4 regions of the Streptomyces sp. NPDC025833 genome follow, and region 4 is predicted to be linked to each of the others. Evidence: riboswitches for the same ligand, from Rfam matches in the RefSeq annotation. Region 4 holds a riboswitch; each other region holds the start of a gene.
The links. A riboswitch is a leader RNA that binds a small molecule or an ion and turns the genes downstream of it on or off. The one in region 4 is predicted to bind cobalamin.
Positions count from the first base shown of each region.

Region 1 (3,396 bases), on a different contig from region 4:
GCGGTTGGCGGCGTCCTTGAACGTCATCCAGCCGTTGCCGGTCTGCGCCAGGGTGCGCATCATCCGGCCGTACAGCTCCCGGGCCGGCATGGTCTTCCTGGCCAGGCCCGCGGCCTCGGCCCGGCGGTAGGCGGCGTCGAACTCCGCGCCCCACAGGTCGACCAGTTCGGGCACGTCGGCGGGGGAGAACAGCGACCACTGCTCGTCGGCGTTGACCCGGCGCATGAACTCGTCCGGGATCCAGTGCGCCAGGTTCAGGTTGTGCGTGCGGCGGGCGTCCTCGCCGGTGTTGTCCCGCAGCTCCAGGAACTCCTCGATGTCGGAGTGCCAGGTCTCCAGGTAGACCGCGGCGGCACCCTTGCGCCGCCCGCCCTGGTTCACCGCGGCCACGGAGGCGTCCAGGGTCTTGAGGAACGGCACGATGCCGTTGGAGTGCCCGTTCGTCCCCCGGATCAGCGAACCGCGCGAGCGGATGCGGGAGTAGGACAGGCCGATGCCGCCGGCGTGCTTCGACAGCCGTGCGACCTGGTGGTAGCGGTCGTAGATGGAGTCCAGCTCGTCCAGCGGGGAGTCGAGCAGGTAGCAGGACGACATCTGCGGGTGGCGCGTGCCGGAGTTGAACAGCGTGGGGGAGGACGGCAGGTAGTCCAGGCGGCTCATCAGGCCGTACAGGGCCGCGACCTCGTCCACGGACCGGGCGGTGTCGTCCTCGGCCAGGCCGCTCGCCACGCGCAGCATGAAGTGCTGGGGCGTCTCGATCACCTTGCGGGTGATCGGGTGGCGCAGCAGGTAGCGGCTGTGCAGGGTACGCAGGCCGAAGTAGCCGAACCGGTCGTCGGCCGCGCCGTCGACGAGCGCGTCGAGTCGCCGGGCGTGCAGCCGGACGAACTCCGCGGTGCGGTCGGCGACGAGGCCCTCGCGGTGCCCGACCGCGATGGACTCGGTGAAGGACGTGACGCCCTGGGAGGCGGCCTCGTCCCGGATCGCCAGGGTGAGCAGCCGGGCGGCGAGCTTCGAGTAGACGGGGTCCTCGGAGATCAGGCCGGCCGCGGCCTCCGTGGCCAGCTCCCGCAGCTCGGCCTCGTCGGCCCGCGCGGACCGGCCGCGCAGCGCGGCGGCGGCGACCCGGCCGGGGTCGGCGTCGGGCAGATCGGCGGTCAGCTCGGTCAGGGTCCGCAGCAGTGCGGTACCGGGACCGTCGGTCTTCAGTTCGGTGACTGAAGCCGGGTCGGCTGGCGCGATGGTCACGTGGGGCTCTCCCTCGCTCGGCACGGGGACCAGGCGGAGGGCAGGGGGTGACCACGAGCGCGCACGGCGCCGCGTCCACCGGCCCACTCCGCGAGGCCCGGACGTCACAACGCACCCGGACAGGACGAACGGGTGGGCTGCCGGCAGGTCCTCGGACTGGACAGGCGTGCGGATGCACGCGAGTACACCGTTGCGGGACAGTTCCGGATTCGCACCGGATTCCCCTGCGACGACAGCGAGCACGAGCATACATCTAGTGCCGGGCTGTCTCGTCACCCCCAGATGTTGTGTCGTTCCGCTCCCGGAGGCAGCCGTGTGCCCGGACGGCGCGTGGCCGGGCCGCGCCGTCCGGGCACGGTCCGGCCCGGGCGCACACCGGAGTGGAGGCGCTCACGGCGTGCGTGACGGCACCCTCCCGGCCGCCGCCGCCCCCGGCCCTCTTGGCGGCCCGCCGACGCCACAGCGGGCCCGGGGGAGCCCTGACTGAGGGCTGAGGGCTGAGGGCTGAGGGCTGAGGGCTGAGAGCTGTGGCTGGTGGTGGCTGAGGGCTGGGTGCAGGAGGCGGGGGCGGGTATGGCGACGGGTACAGGTACGCGTACGGGTACGGCGACGGGCCGCCGGATGTCCTCCGACGGCCCGTCGCCCGGTGGTCGTCCGGTGTGCCTAGTGGCCGGCGCCCGCGGTGGCGGGCGGCAGTTCCAGCTGGACCCCGGCGTCACCGGCGTCCGCCGTGTAGTCCTCCGGCGTGGTCTCGTCGATGCCGTCGGGGGCCTTCACGGCCTTCAGGACGAAGGTCAGGACCACGGTGACGAGGACGTTCAGGACGAACGCCGTCAGGCCGATGTAGCCGATCTCGTCGATGCCGGGGATCTCCTTGGCACTGCCGCCGAAGTGCTTCTGCGTCGGGGAGGCGACCCCGTACGCCGCGGCCGTGCCGTAGACCATGCCGACCGCCCAGCCGGCCAGCAGCGCCCAGCGGTGGAACCAGCGGGTGAACAGGCCGCCGACCAGGGCCGGGAAGGTCTGCAGGATCCAGATGCCGCCCAGCAGCTGGAAGTTGATGGCGACGGTCTTGTCCATGGTGAGCACGAAGACCAGGGCGCCCACCTTCACCAGCAGCGACACCAGCTTGGAGACCTTGGTCTCCTGCTCGGTCGTCGCGTCCGGCTTGATGAAGTCCTTGTAGATGTTGCGGGTGAAGAGGTTGGCCGCGGCGATGGACATGATCGCGGCCGGCACCAGGGCGCCGATGCCGATCGCGGCGAACGCCACGCCCGCGAACCAGTCCGGGAACATGTCCTCGAAGAGCTGCGGAATGGCGAGCTGCCCGTTGCTCACCTTCACCCCGGCCGCGATCGCCATGAACCCCAGCAGCGCCAGCAGGCCCAGCATCAGGGAGTACAGCGGCAGGATCGTGGTGTTGCGGCGGATCACCTCACGGCTCTTGGACGACAGGGTCGCGGTGATCGAGTGCGGGTACATGAACAGCGCCAGCGCGGAGCCGAGCGCCAGCGTGGCGTACGTCCACTGGCCGGTCTCCGGCGGGGCGAGCGCGCCACGCGGCTTGCCGGTGGCCGGGTTGACCTGGCTGAACGCGTCGGACGCCTTGGCGAAGACGTCGTCGAAGCCGCCCAGCTTGATCGGGATGTAGATGATCGCCACCACGATGACGATGTAGATCAGGGCGTCCTTGACGAACGCGATCAGCGCGGGCGCGCGCAGACCGGAGGAGTACGTGTAGGCGGCCAGCACACCGAAGGCGATGAGCAACGGCAGGTCCTTCACGAACCAGTTGGTGTTCTCACCGCCGCCGACGCCCATCACGTCCAGCACCGCCTGGATGCCGACGAGCTGGAGCGCGATGTACGGCATCGTCGCGAGGATGCCGGTCACCGCGACCGCCAGCGACAGGCCCTTCGAGCCGAACCGGCCGCGCACGAAGTCGGAGGTGGTGACGTACCCGTGGCGGTGCGAGACCGACCAGAGGCGGGGCAGGAAGGTGAAGATCAGCGGGTACACCAGGATCGTGTACGGCACCGCGAAGAAGCCCGCCGCGCCCGCCGCGTAGATCGCCGCGGGTACGGCGACGAAGGTGTACGCCGTGTACAGGTCGCCGCCGAGCAGGAACCAGGTGATCCAGGTGCCGAA
Region 1 is NZ_JBVHNF010000009.1:74,839-78,234, reverse strand. Features, by position in the region: gene ACZ4K2_RS17405 (ribonucleoside-diphosphate reductase subunit alpha) at 1-1,248, opposite strand, end outside; cobalamin riboswitch at 1,374-1,510, opposite strand; gene mctP (monocarboxylate uptake permease MctP) at 1,912-3,396, opposite strand, start outside.
Region 1: another riboswitch for cobalamin. It lies ahead of ACZ4K2_RS17405 (ribonucleoside-diphosphate reductase subunit alpha); the one in region 4 lies ahead of ACZ4K2_RS32215 (cobalamin biosynthesis protein).

Region 2 (3,396 bases), on a different contig from region 4:
GCGATGGACACCGTCGTCGCCGACCTGGACGTCCCCGACCAACTGGTCACCTGCTGCTACCTGGTGATCGCCGCCGACGCGGGCGAGGTGACCGTGTGCTCCGCCGGTCACCTCCCGGTGCTGGTCGCCGCTCCCGGCGCGCCCACCCGGACGCTCGCGGCCCCCGTGAACGCCCCGCTCGGCGTCGGCGGGGTCATCTACGAGCAGTGCTGCGGCACCATCGAGCCCGGCGCCACCCTCGTGCTCTACACCGACGGTCTGGTGGAGACTCCCGGCACCGACATCGAGGACAAGCTCGACCAGCTCGTCAGCACCCTGGACGAGCTGCCGAGCGCGGCGCTCGACCTCGAGTCCGCCGCCGACCACGTCCTGTCGGCGCTGCTGCCCGACGCCGACGGCCACGACGACGTGACCCTGCTGCTGGTCCAGCTCCCCGCGGCTCCGCTCGCCACGGCCACCACCGAGCTGCCCGCGACCCCGCGGTCCGTGCCATTTGGCCGTGAGTTCCTCGACAAGGCGCTGGGCGCCTGGGGGTGCGCGGGGGCGACGGACGACGCGCTCCTGCTGCTCTCCGAGGTGCTCACCAACGCCGTGCAGCACGCCCAGGGCCCCCTCGGGGTCCACGTGTGCCGCACCGACACCGATCTCACCGTGGAGGTCAGCGACCGCAGCCTGCACCTGCCGCAGCCACGTCTCGCGGCGCGGGACGAGGAGTCCGGGCGCGGCCTGCTGCTCGTGCGCACCCTCGCCGACGACTGGGGGGTGCGGCCGACCGACGAGGGGAAGACGACCTGGTTCAGCCTCAAGCTGTGAGCGGGCGCGCCGCCGTCCCGCGGCGGGGTTGACGCACACCGCCACGCGTGCAAGTGTGACGGATTCCAAGATCAACAGAGACCGGAAGCCGACAGGACGAGCCCATGGCGAAGAGGAAGATCCAGAACGAGCAGGAGGTGATCCGCTGGTTCGAGGAAGGCAGGACGTACCAGTGGATGATCGACGAGTACCGGCGCAAGTACGGCATCGAGACCGTCTCCTCCATGTGGGGCAACTTCCGCCGGCGCCGGGGGCTCGACCGGCGTATCACCCGCGACGACGACCTGATCCCGTGGGAGGTCAAGGAGCGGCACCGCTGGAAGTACCCGGTCGCGATGCTCCGCGTCGAGGCGCGGCTGCGGGACGGGCGCGAGCTGACCGACAACGACCGGGACCGGCTCAGGTCGTGGAAGCGGATGCTGGCGGAGCAGGGGGCCGTGGTGCACTACGACCCCGACACCGAGGAGGGCTTCTCCTACGTACCCCGCCGGGAGGGCGACGACGACCTCATCCACCGGCCGGCGCGCAAGACCACCTCCCGGCCGAACGCGAACAACCGCTGACGCGGCGGAGCGGCAGGGGCGCTCCGGGCGCGCGCCGGCTCGTCGCGGCGATCCCACGGTGACGGGCGTGAGCCGTGGTGCGCCCCCCTGCCCGGCGGACCGCCGCTTGCCATCGGCGAGATCGCAGCATTACTGTCACCGTGCCTTGGTGAACGGGAAATTCGGTGTGATGCCGGTGCGGCCCTCGCCACTGTGATCGGGAAGTCCGGCTCCGGCCCTCGCGGGCAGCCACTGGGTCCTCGGACCCGGGAAGGCGGAGCACTGGACGGTGGTACCCGTAAGCCAGGAGACCGGCCGAGGCGCGTCAACCATCCACGAGGTGCTGGAGAGGGTCTGCCGAGCCATGCACATAGCCGAGGGCTTCCTGCCTCCGGCGCACGCCGTCGCCTGGGGCGTCGCGTCCGCGCCGTTCGTCGTCCACGGAGTCCGCTCACTCAGCCGCGAGGTCAGGGCGCATCCCGAGAGCACCCTGCTCCTCGGCGCGTCCGGAGCGTTCACCTTCGTCCTGTCCGCCCTGAAGCTGCCGTCGGTGACCGGGAGCTGCTCGCACCCCACCGGCACCGGCCTGGGCGCCATCCTGTTCCGCCCACCGGTCATGACGGTGCTGGGCACCATCACCCTGTTGTTCCAGGCCCTGTTGCTCGCCCACGGCGGCCTGACCACGCTCGGGGCCAACGTCTTCTCCATGGCGATCGCCGGCCCCTGGGCGGGGTACGCCGTCTACCGGCTGCTCCGGCGCTTCGACGCGCCCCTGGCGGTCACCGTCTTCTGCGGCGCGTTCGTCGCCGACCTGTCCACCTACTGCGTCACCAGCGTGCAGCTGGCCCTGGCGTTCCCCGACCCCGGCAGCGGATTCCTCGGCGCGCTGGGCAAGTTCGGTTCCATCTTCGCCGTCACACAGATCCCGCTCGCGGTCAGCGAGGGCCTGCTCACGGTGCTCGTCATGCGGCTGCTGGTGCAGTCCAGCAAGGGCGAGCTGACCCGGCTCGGCGTACTGGTCCCCGGCCGCCGGAGCGCTACGAAGACGGAGGCGGTGGCCCGATGAGCCGGAACACGAAGATCAACGCGCTTCTGCTGCTCGCCGTGGCCGCGCTGGCGGTCCTCCCCCTCGCGCTCGGACTGGGCGACCACAAGAAGGAGCCCTTCACGGGCGCCGACACCGAGGCGCAGACGGCGATCACGGAGATCGAGCCGGACTACAAGCCGTGGTTCTCCCCGCTGTACGAACCCCCGTCCGGGGAGATCGAGTCGGCGCTCTTCGCGGTGCAGGCCGCCCTCGGCGCCGGCGTCCTCGCGTACTACTTCGGACTGCGCCGAGGGCGGCGCCAGGGCGAACAGCGGGCCGTGGCCGCCGCGCACGGTGCGGAGGAGCCCCGGCACCCCGCCGCACCCGCGGGTGATTCCCCGGCCGAACGGACCTGACCCGGCGTGCTACCGATCGACGCGGCGGCGTACGGCAGTCGCTGGCGCCGCCGCCACCCCGTGGACAAGGCCGTGCTGGGGCTCGGGCTCACCGCCCTCGCGGTCCTGCTGCCACCGTGGCCCGGCGGGGCCCTCGTCCTGGTGACCACGCTCGGCGTGCTCCTGGGCCCCGCCGGGGTCCCCGGCCGCCGGCTGTGGCGGGCCTACCGCGTGCCGCTGGGCTTCTGCCTGACCGGAGCGGCGACCCTGCTGGTCCGGATCGGCGGCCCCGGCGCGTTCGTCGGGCCGGCCGAGGGCGGCCCGGTGCGCGCCGGGGAAGTGCTGCTGCGCACCTCGGCCGCCTCCCTGGGGCTCCTGCTGTTCGCGTTCACCACCCCGATGTCCGACCTGCTGCCGTGCCTGCTGCGGGCCGGTGTGCCCGCCCCCGTCGTGGACGTCGCGATGGTGATGTACCGGATGAGCTTCCTCCTCCTGGACTCGGTCCGCCGGATCCGCGAGGCGCAGGCGGCCCGGCTCGGCCACACCACCCGGGCCGCCGCCTGGCGCTCCCTGGCCGGACTCGGCGCCGTCGCCTTCGTCCGCGCCTTCGACCGGGCCG
Region 2 is NZ_JBVHNF010000002.1:43,963-47,358, forward strand. Features, by position in the region: gene ACZ4K2_RS02900 (SpoIIE family protein phosphatase) at 1-813, shown strand, start outside; gene ACZ4K2_RS02905 (hypothetical protein) at 918-1,376, shown strand; cobalamin riboswitch at 1,506-1,689, shown strand; gene ACZ4K2_RS02910 (energy-coupling factor ABC transporter permease) at 1,720-2,421, shown strand; gene ACZ4K2_RS02915 (energy-coupling factor ABC transporter substrate-binding protein) at 2,418-2,798, shown strand; gene cbiQ (cobalt ECF transporter T component CbiQ) at 2,805-3,396, shown strand, end outside.
Region 2: another riboswitch for cobalamin. It lies ahead of ACZ4K2_RS02910 (energy-coupling factor ABC transporter permease); the one in region 4 lies ahead of ACZ4K2_RS32215 (cobalamin biosynthesis protein).

Region 3 (3,396 bases), on a different contig from region 4:
GCGGTCCTTGTCGATGATCCGGGCGCGGATCCCCTCGACCAGGTCGGGGCTGCCCAGGGTCGCGCAGGAGACGCGGTACTCCTGGTCGAGGACGCGCTCCAGCGAGCCGAGGCGCCGGGCGCGGCGGATCGCCTCCAGGGTGACCTTGAGGGAGGTGGGCGACCGGCCGAGCAGGGTCTCGGCCGCCTCCTCGGCCTCGGGGTCCCCGTGGGCGAGCAGCCGCTGGACGATCTCCTCGACCGTCGCGGCGGTGTAGCAGGCGTCGATCCACGCGCGCCCCTCGGCCGGCCGGCCCGCGGGCGGCGGCTGTTCGTGGCGGGCGAGGGCGCCCCGTACCGGCATCCCGGCCAGGTCGTCGACGAGGGCACCGAGGGCCGCGGAGGGCACGTAGTGGTCGGCGAGGCCGCACAGCAGGGCGTCACCGGCGCCGATCTGCGCGCCGGTCAGCGCGAGGTGGGTGCCGAGTTCACCGGGGGCGAGGCCGAGCAGGTGGGTGCCGCCGACGTCGGGGACGAAGCCGATGCCGGTCTCGGGCATGGCGATCCGCGAGCGCTCGGTGACGATCCGGACGCCGCCGTGCGCGGAGACGCCGACCCCGCCGCCCATGACGATGCCGTCCATGACCGCGACGTACGGCTTGGGGTAGCGGGCGATCCGGGCGTTGAGGCGGTACTCGTCGCGCCAGAACGCGGCCGAGGCGGTGCCGTCGCCGTCCCGGGCGTCGTCGTGCACGGCCCGGATGTCGCCGCCCGCGCACAGGCCGCGCTCCCCCGCGCCGGTGAGGACGACGGTCTCCACGGCCGGGTCGTGCTCCCACGCGGTCAGGGCCGCGTCGATCCGGCGGACCATGTCGTGGTTCAGGGCGTTGAGCGCCCTGGGCCGGTTGAGCGTGATGCGGGCGGACCGGCCGGCGGTGTGCAGGAGGACGGGTTCCTCGGTGCCGGTCATCCGCGTGCCTCCGTGAGGGCGCGGGCCACGTTGACGCGCATGATCTCGTTGGTTCCTTCCGGGTTTCGGTGTTCCCGCGAGGGGCGGACGGTCGGTGATCGACGGTCTTCCCGGGGGCGGTGGGGAGGCGTCGGTGTGCTGCCGGGCCCGCCGGGTCAGGTCCCCGCACGGCGGTGCGGCGGGGTGAAGGCGTACAGGTCGAGGATGTCGGGCCGGGGAGCGACGCCGGGGCCGCCCGCGTGCACCCAGGTGATGACGTCCTCGGTCGCGTCCGGGTCGTTGACGAGCCCGAGCCACACCGGCCGCGCACCGGCGGCCCGGCCCGCGGCGGAGGGCTGTACGACGAGGACGTTGGCCTGGTCGCAGACGTCGAGGCACTCGGAGATCCGCACCGGCACCTCCGCCCGCAGGCGCGCGGTCTGTCCGGCGTGGTCGACCCCGGGCACCTTGGGGCTGCCGCAGCAGCAGTCCCGGCACACCACGACCCGGCACGGCGCCGGTCCGCCGCGCCGCCCGCCCCCGCCCGGTTCCTCGTCCGCGATCCGTTCGGCCATGTCGCGCCACTCCCCTCCCGGGGAGATCCGCCCCGGTGTTCCGTGAGGAGGCGACCGCGTGAGTCTCCTGGCTCCCGGGTCGCCGCCCGCCCCGCCTTCCCGCCCCGGCCGGGGGCGGTGGCCTGCCGGAACTCGCTCACCGGTCACAGTGGCGGGACCGCGCCGGATTCTCACCGGCTTCCTCGGACCGCCGTCGCCCTACGTCGCCGACCATCATGTCATCAGCGCCGGTGGGGGCCCGGGGCGCCCCCGGCCGGCCGGTGCCCTACCCCGTGCGCGGGCGCGGCGTGTTCGCCCCGCCCGCCGGCGTCCGGCGCGGTGCGCGGAGGCTCGCACGGGCGCGGATCCGGGCGATGGCCGACGCCCGCGGGGGCCGGCCGGGCGTCGGCTCCGGGGCCGAGGACCGCCTGTGTCCGGCGAGATCCGAAGAGACCCGGCGAAGCCACGGCCATCACTCGAACGGGTCAGCGGAACCCACGCGTCCGGGCCGGACCGGCCGAGTCCGGCCGCCGCTGTCACGGGCCGGGCCGTAACTCACCCGGAACGGCTAATCGCGGAGCGTGCACCCCTTGTGCGCACCGGCCCCTCCCCCATTCGGAGTTGCGGCCGTACGGGCGACATGAGTCCGTGGGAGTCGTGTCCCACCGGATCTCACCCAGGAGGAGACATGGGCACCAACCATCAGTCCGGGACGACGGAAAAGCTGAACGTCGTCTTCGCGGTCCGCGTGATCGAGGGCGGGGAGCAGGGCTTCCTGGAGCTGTACGAGCAACTGCGGAAGTCCGTCTCCGGCACCCCCGGCCACATCGTCGAGCGGCTCGGCGCACCCGCCGACGACTCCCGGCAGTGGGTGATCACCAGCGAATGGGAGTCGGCCGACGCCTTCTTCGCCTGGCAGCAGAGCGAGGAGCACCAGCAGATGGTGGCCCCGCTGCGCGAGTTCGTCGACCAGAGGCAGTCGTTGCGCTTCCGGGTCGTCAAGGAGACGAAGGGGGCGGCGTCGTGACGCGCGCCGACCTCGGTCCCGTCGCCGTGCTCGGCCTCGGTGCCATGGGCGCCGGGCTGGCCCGCCGCCTGCTCGAAGAGGGCATCGGGGTCAGGGTCTGGAACCGCACTCCGGACCGGGCCGCGCCGCTCGTCGAGGCGGGCGCCCACCTCGCCGCCCACCCCGCCGAAGCCGTCGCGGGCACGAAGGCCGTCATCTGCGCGGTGGCCGACGGCGAGGCCCTCGGCTCGGTGCTGCGCGGACCGGACGGAGTGCTGGCCGCGGGCCCGTACCCGGGTGTCCTGCTCTGCGCCAGCACCGTCGCCCCCGAGGAGGTCGTCCAGATGACCGGGGACGTCCCCCAGGTCCTGGACATGGGCATGCTCGGCAACCGCGACCACGCCCGTGACGGGGAGCTGCGCCTCTTCCTCGGCGGCGACGAGACGGCGTTCAAGGCCGCCCGCCCGCTGCTGGAGAACCTGGGCAAGGAAGTCGTCCATCTGGGCGCACTCGGCTCCGGCATGCGGATGAAGCTGCTCCTCAACCTGCTGATGGGCATCGAGGTGCAGGCGCTGGCCGAGGCGACCGAGCTGGCGGGCGCCTGCGGACTCGACCGGCAGCAGGTCCTCAAGACGATCGCGGGCACCGGATTCGCCTCGCCGGTCATGGCGTTCAAGTCCCGGCGCCTGGCCTCGGGCCGCTTCGACGAGCCGGACTTCCGGCTGCGGCTGATGGCGAAAGACCTCATGCTCGCTACCAAGCAGGCGGCGGCAGCCGGCCTGAGCCTGCCGCTGGCGACCGCCGCGGCGGAGACCCACGTCCGCGCCACCGAGCAAGGGCTGGGCGACCAGGACTGTGCCGCCGTCACCCGCGCACTGACACCGAGACCGGGAACCGATACGTGATCAT
Region 3 is NZ_JBVHNF010000015.1:165,066-168,461, forward strand. Features, by position in the region: gene ACZ4K2_RS26620 (enoyl-CoA hydratase/isomerase family protein) at 1-948, opposite strand, end outside; gene ACZ4K2_RS26625 ((2Fe-2S) ferredoxin domain-containing protein) at 1,104-1,502, opposite strand; cobalamin riboswitch at 1,564-1,685, opposite strand; gene ACZ4K2_RS26630 (antibiotic biosynthesis monooxygenase family protein) at 2,170-2,508, shown strand; gene ACZ4K2_RS26635 (NAD(P)-dependent oxidoreductase) at 2,505-3,392, shown strand; gene ACZ4K2_RS26640 (amidohydrolase family protein) at 3,389-3,396, shown strand, end outside.
Region 3: another riboswitch for cobalamin. It lies ahead of ACZ4K2_RS26625 ((2Fe-2S) ferredoxin domain-containing protein); the one in region 4 lies ahead of ACZ4K2_RS32215 (cobalamin biosynthesis protein).

Region 4 (3,396 bases):
GTCGGTCTCCCCTCCAGCTCCTCGCACGCCCTGATGGGCGGCCTGGTCGGCGCCACCGTCGCCTCCGCCGGTCTCGGCGCCGTCCACGGCGACGTCCTGGTCACCAAGGTGCTGCTCCCCGCGGTCGCCGCGCCGCTGGTGGCGGGCCTCGCCTCGATGCTGGCCACCCGCTTCTCCTACGGCATCGCCGGCGCCGAGGGCGAGGCCACCCGCAAGGGCTACCGCGTCGGCCAGATCGCCTCCGCCGGCCTGGTCTCCCTCGCCCACGGCACCAACGACGCCCAGAAGACGATGGGCATCATCACCCTGGCCCTGGTCACCGGCGGCTCCCTCGCCCCCGGTTCCAACCCTCCCACCTGGGTGATCCTCTCGGCCGGTCTGGCCATCGCGCTCGGCACCTACATCGGCGGCTGGCGCATCATCCGCACCATGGGCACGGGCCTGACCGACCTGGAGCCGCGCCAGGGCTTCGCCGCCCAGACCAGCGCCGCGACCGCCATCCTGGCCTCCTCGCACCTCGGCTTCTCCCTCTCCACCACCCACGTCGTCTCCGGCTCGGTGATGGGCGCGGGCCTCGGCCGCAAGGGCGGTGTGGTCCGCTGGTCCACCGCGACCCGCATGGTCGTCGCCTGGCTGCTCACCCTCCCGGCCGCCGCGCTGGTCGGCGCCGCCGCCGAGTCCGTGACCGACCTGGGCGACTGGGGCACCGCCGCCGTCGCCGTCTTCCTGGTCGCCGCCAGCGCCGCGATCTGGAAGATCTCCCGCCGCGAGGTCGTCGACCACACGAACGTCGTCGCCGAGGACGCGGAGCCGGCCGGTGTGGTCACCACCGCCATCGCCGCCGTGATCCCGCCGCCCGCGGGCACCGTCGCCGAGAACCCGGTCCCCGCCTTCCCGCAGCAGACCGCCGGTCCGGTCCGGGTCGCCGAACCCGCCCCGCCGGCCGCCACCGTCTGACCCCGGCCCCTCCCCCGGTTACCAAGGAAGCAGCCCCATGAAGATCGACTGGTCGGCCATCGGCTCCGTCTTCGGCGTCAGCCTCGTGTTCACGGTGGGCCTGGTGGCCCTGTTCACCCTCGGTATCAACGGCCTGGCCCGGCGCGAGAAGGCCGCGGCCCGGGGCGGCTCGGCCGGCCTCGCCGTCACCGGCGCCTACGTCTGCTTCGCGGCCTGCGCGGCGGCGGTGGCGTACGGCATCCACCTGATCGTCGCCAAGCCCTGACCCGGTCCGGCCGCGGCCGGACACCCCCCGAAGCTCCCCTCCGCCACCAGGAGGGGAGCTTCCGGCATGCCCGCAGGCAGGCGCTGTGGGGATGGGCACACTCTCCCTCCGCAGGTCAACGGCAAGTTGACGGCTGTTCGGAACGCGTGGTGGACTGCCCACGCCAAGTACGGCGGCAAGAGAGGAAGCCGGTGCGAATCCGGCGCGGTCCCGCCACTGTCACCGGGGAAGAACCCCCGGGAGCCAGGAACTCTCACCGCCGATTCACGTCGAACCAGGGCGCGGACACCCTGAGTGAGGACACAGATCGCCATGCCCGGCTGCCGAAGGACCCGTACCAGGACCGCTCCTGTGCCCACGGCCGGCTGAGCCGATGGGTGCCGATCGCACATACGCGTACGGTGCCGCCGCCGGCGTCCTCGGCGACCTCCTCCTCGGCGATCCGCGCCGCGGGCACCCGGTCGCCGTCTTCGGCCGGGCGGCCGGAGCCGTGGAGAGCGCCCTGTGGCACGACCACCGCGGCTGGGGCGCCCTGCACACCGTCGTGTGCGCCGGCGGCGCCGTGGCGCTCGGCGCGCTGGCCGTACGGGCCGTACGCCCCTCCCCCGCCGCGTCCGCCGCGCTGACCGCCGCCGCCACCTGGGCCGTCGTCGGCGGCACCTCCCTCGCCCGGGAGGCCCGCGCCGTCGGGCGCGCCCTGGAGGCCGGGGACGTCGAGGCCGCCCGGGCCCGGCTGCCCCACCTGTGCGGCCGGGACCCGCAGGCGCTGGACGCCGACGGGATCGCCCGCGCCGTGGTCGAGTCGGTCGCCGAGAACACCTCCGACGCGGTGGTCGGCGCGCTCGTCTGGGGCGCCGTGGCCGGGGTCCCGGGCCTCCTCGGCTTCCGCGCGGTCAACACCCTGGACGCCATGGTGGGCCACAAGTCGCCCCGGTACCGGCGCTACGGCTGGGCCTCCGCCCGTCTCGACGACGTCGCCGGCTGGCCCGGGGCCCGGCTGACGGCCCTGCTGGCCGCGGCGGCCGGACCCGGTCCGCGCGGCGCCCTGCGCGCCTGGCGGGCCGACGCCCGCCGGCACCCCAGCCCCAACGCCGGCCCCGTCGAGGCGTCCTTCGCCGGCGCCCTCGGCGTCCGGCTCGGCGGAACGCTCTCCTACGGCGGCCGGGTCGAGCACCGCCCCGTGCTCAACGGCGCCGCCGGACGGCCGGTCCGGGCCGCCGACATCGACCGGGCGGTACGGCTCTCCCGCCGGGTCGGCCTGCTCGCCCTCGGCGCCACGGTCGCCGCGCGCGCACTCCTGAAGGGACGTGGCAAGTGAACGGTGGTCTCCTCGTCGCCGGCACCACCTCCGACGCGGGCAAGAGCGTCGTGACCGCCGGCATCTGCCGCTGGCTGGTGCGCCAGGGCGTGCGGGTGGCGCCGTTCAAGGCGCAGAACATGTCCCTCAACTCGTTCGTCACGCGCGAGGGCGCCGAGATCGGCCGGGCCCAGGCCATGCAGGCCCAGGCCTGCCGGGCCGAGCCGACCGCGCTGATGAACCCGGTGCTGCTCAAGCCCGGCGGCGAGCAGAGCAGCCAGGTGGTGCTGCTGGGCAAGCCGGTGGGCGAGCTGAGCGCGCGCGGCTACCACGGCGGGCGCCAGCAGCGGCTGCTCGGCACGGTGCTGGACTGCCTGGCCGAGCTGCGGAGCACCCACGACGCGGTGATCTGCGAGGGGGCCGGGAGCCCGGCGGAGATCAACCTGCGCCGGACCGACATCGTCAACATGGGCGTGGCCCGGGGGGCGCGGCTGCCGGTGCTCGTCGTCGGCGACATCGACCGCGGGGGCGTCTTCGCCTCCTTCTTCGGCACGGTCGCCCTGCTCTCGCCGCAGGACCAGGAGCTGGTCGCCGGCTTCCTGGTGAACAAGTTCCGGGGCGACGTCGGCCTCCTGGAGCCCGGGCTGGACATGCTCCGCGACCTCACCGGACGGCGGACGTACGGGGTGCTGCCCTTCCGGCACGGGCTGGGCATCGACGAGGAGGACGGGCTGCGGCTGTCGCTGCGCGGTGCCGTCCGCGAGTCCGCCGTCGCTCCCCCGGTCGGCGCGGACGTGCTGCGGGTCGCCGTGTGCGCGGTCCCGCTCATGTCCAACTTCACCGATGTGGACGCGCTGGCCGCCGAACCCGGCGTCGT
Region 4 is NZ_JBVHNF010000022.1:84,516-87,911, reverse strand. Features, by position in the region: gene ACZ4K2_RS32225 (inorganic phosphate transporter) at 1-957, shown strand, start outside; gene ACZ4K2_RS32220 (hypothetical protein) at 995-1,222, shown strand; cobalamin riboswitch at 1,355-1,495, shown strand; gene ACZ4K2_RS32215 (cobalamin biosynthesis protein) at 1,596-2,540, shown strand; gene ACZ4K2_RS32210 (cobyric acid synthase) at 2,537-3,396, shown strand, end outside.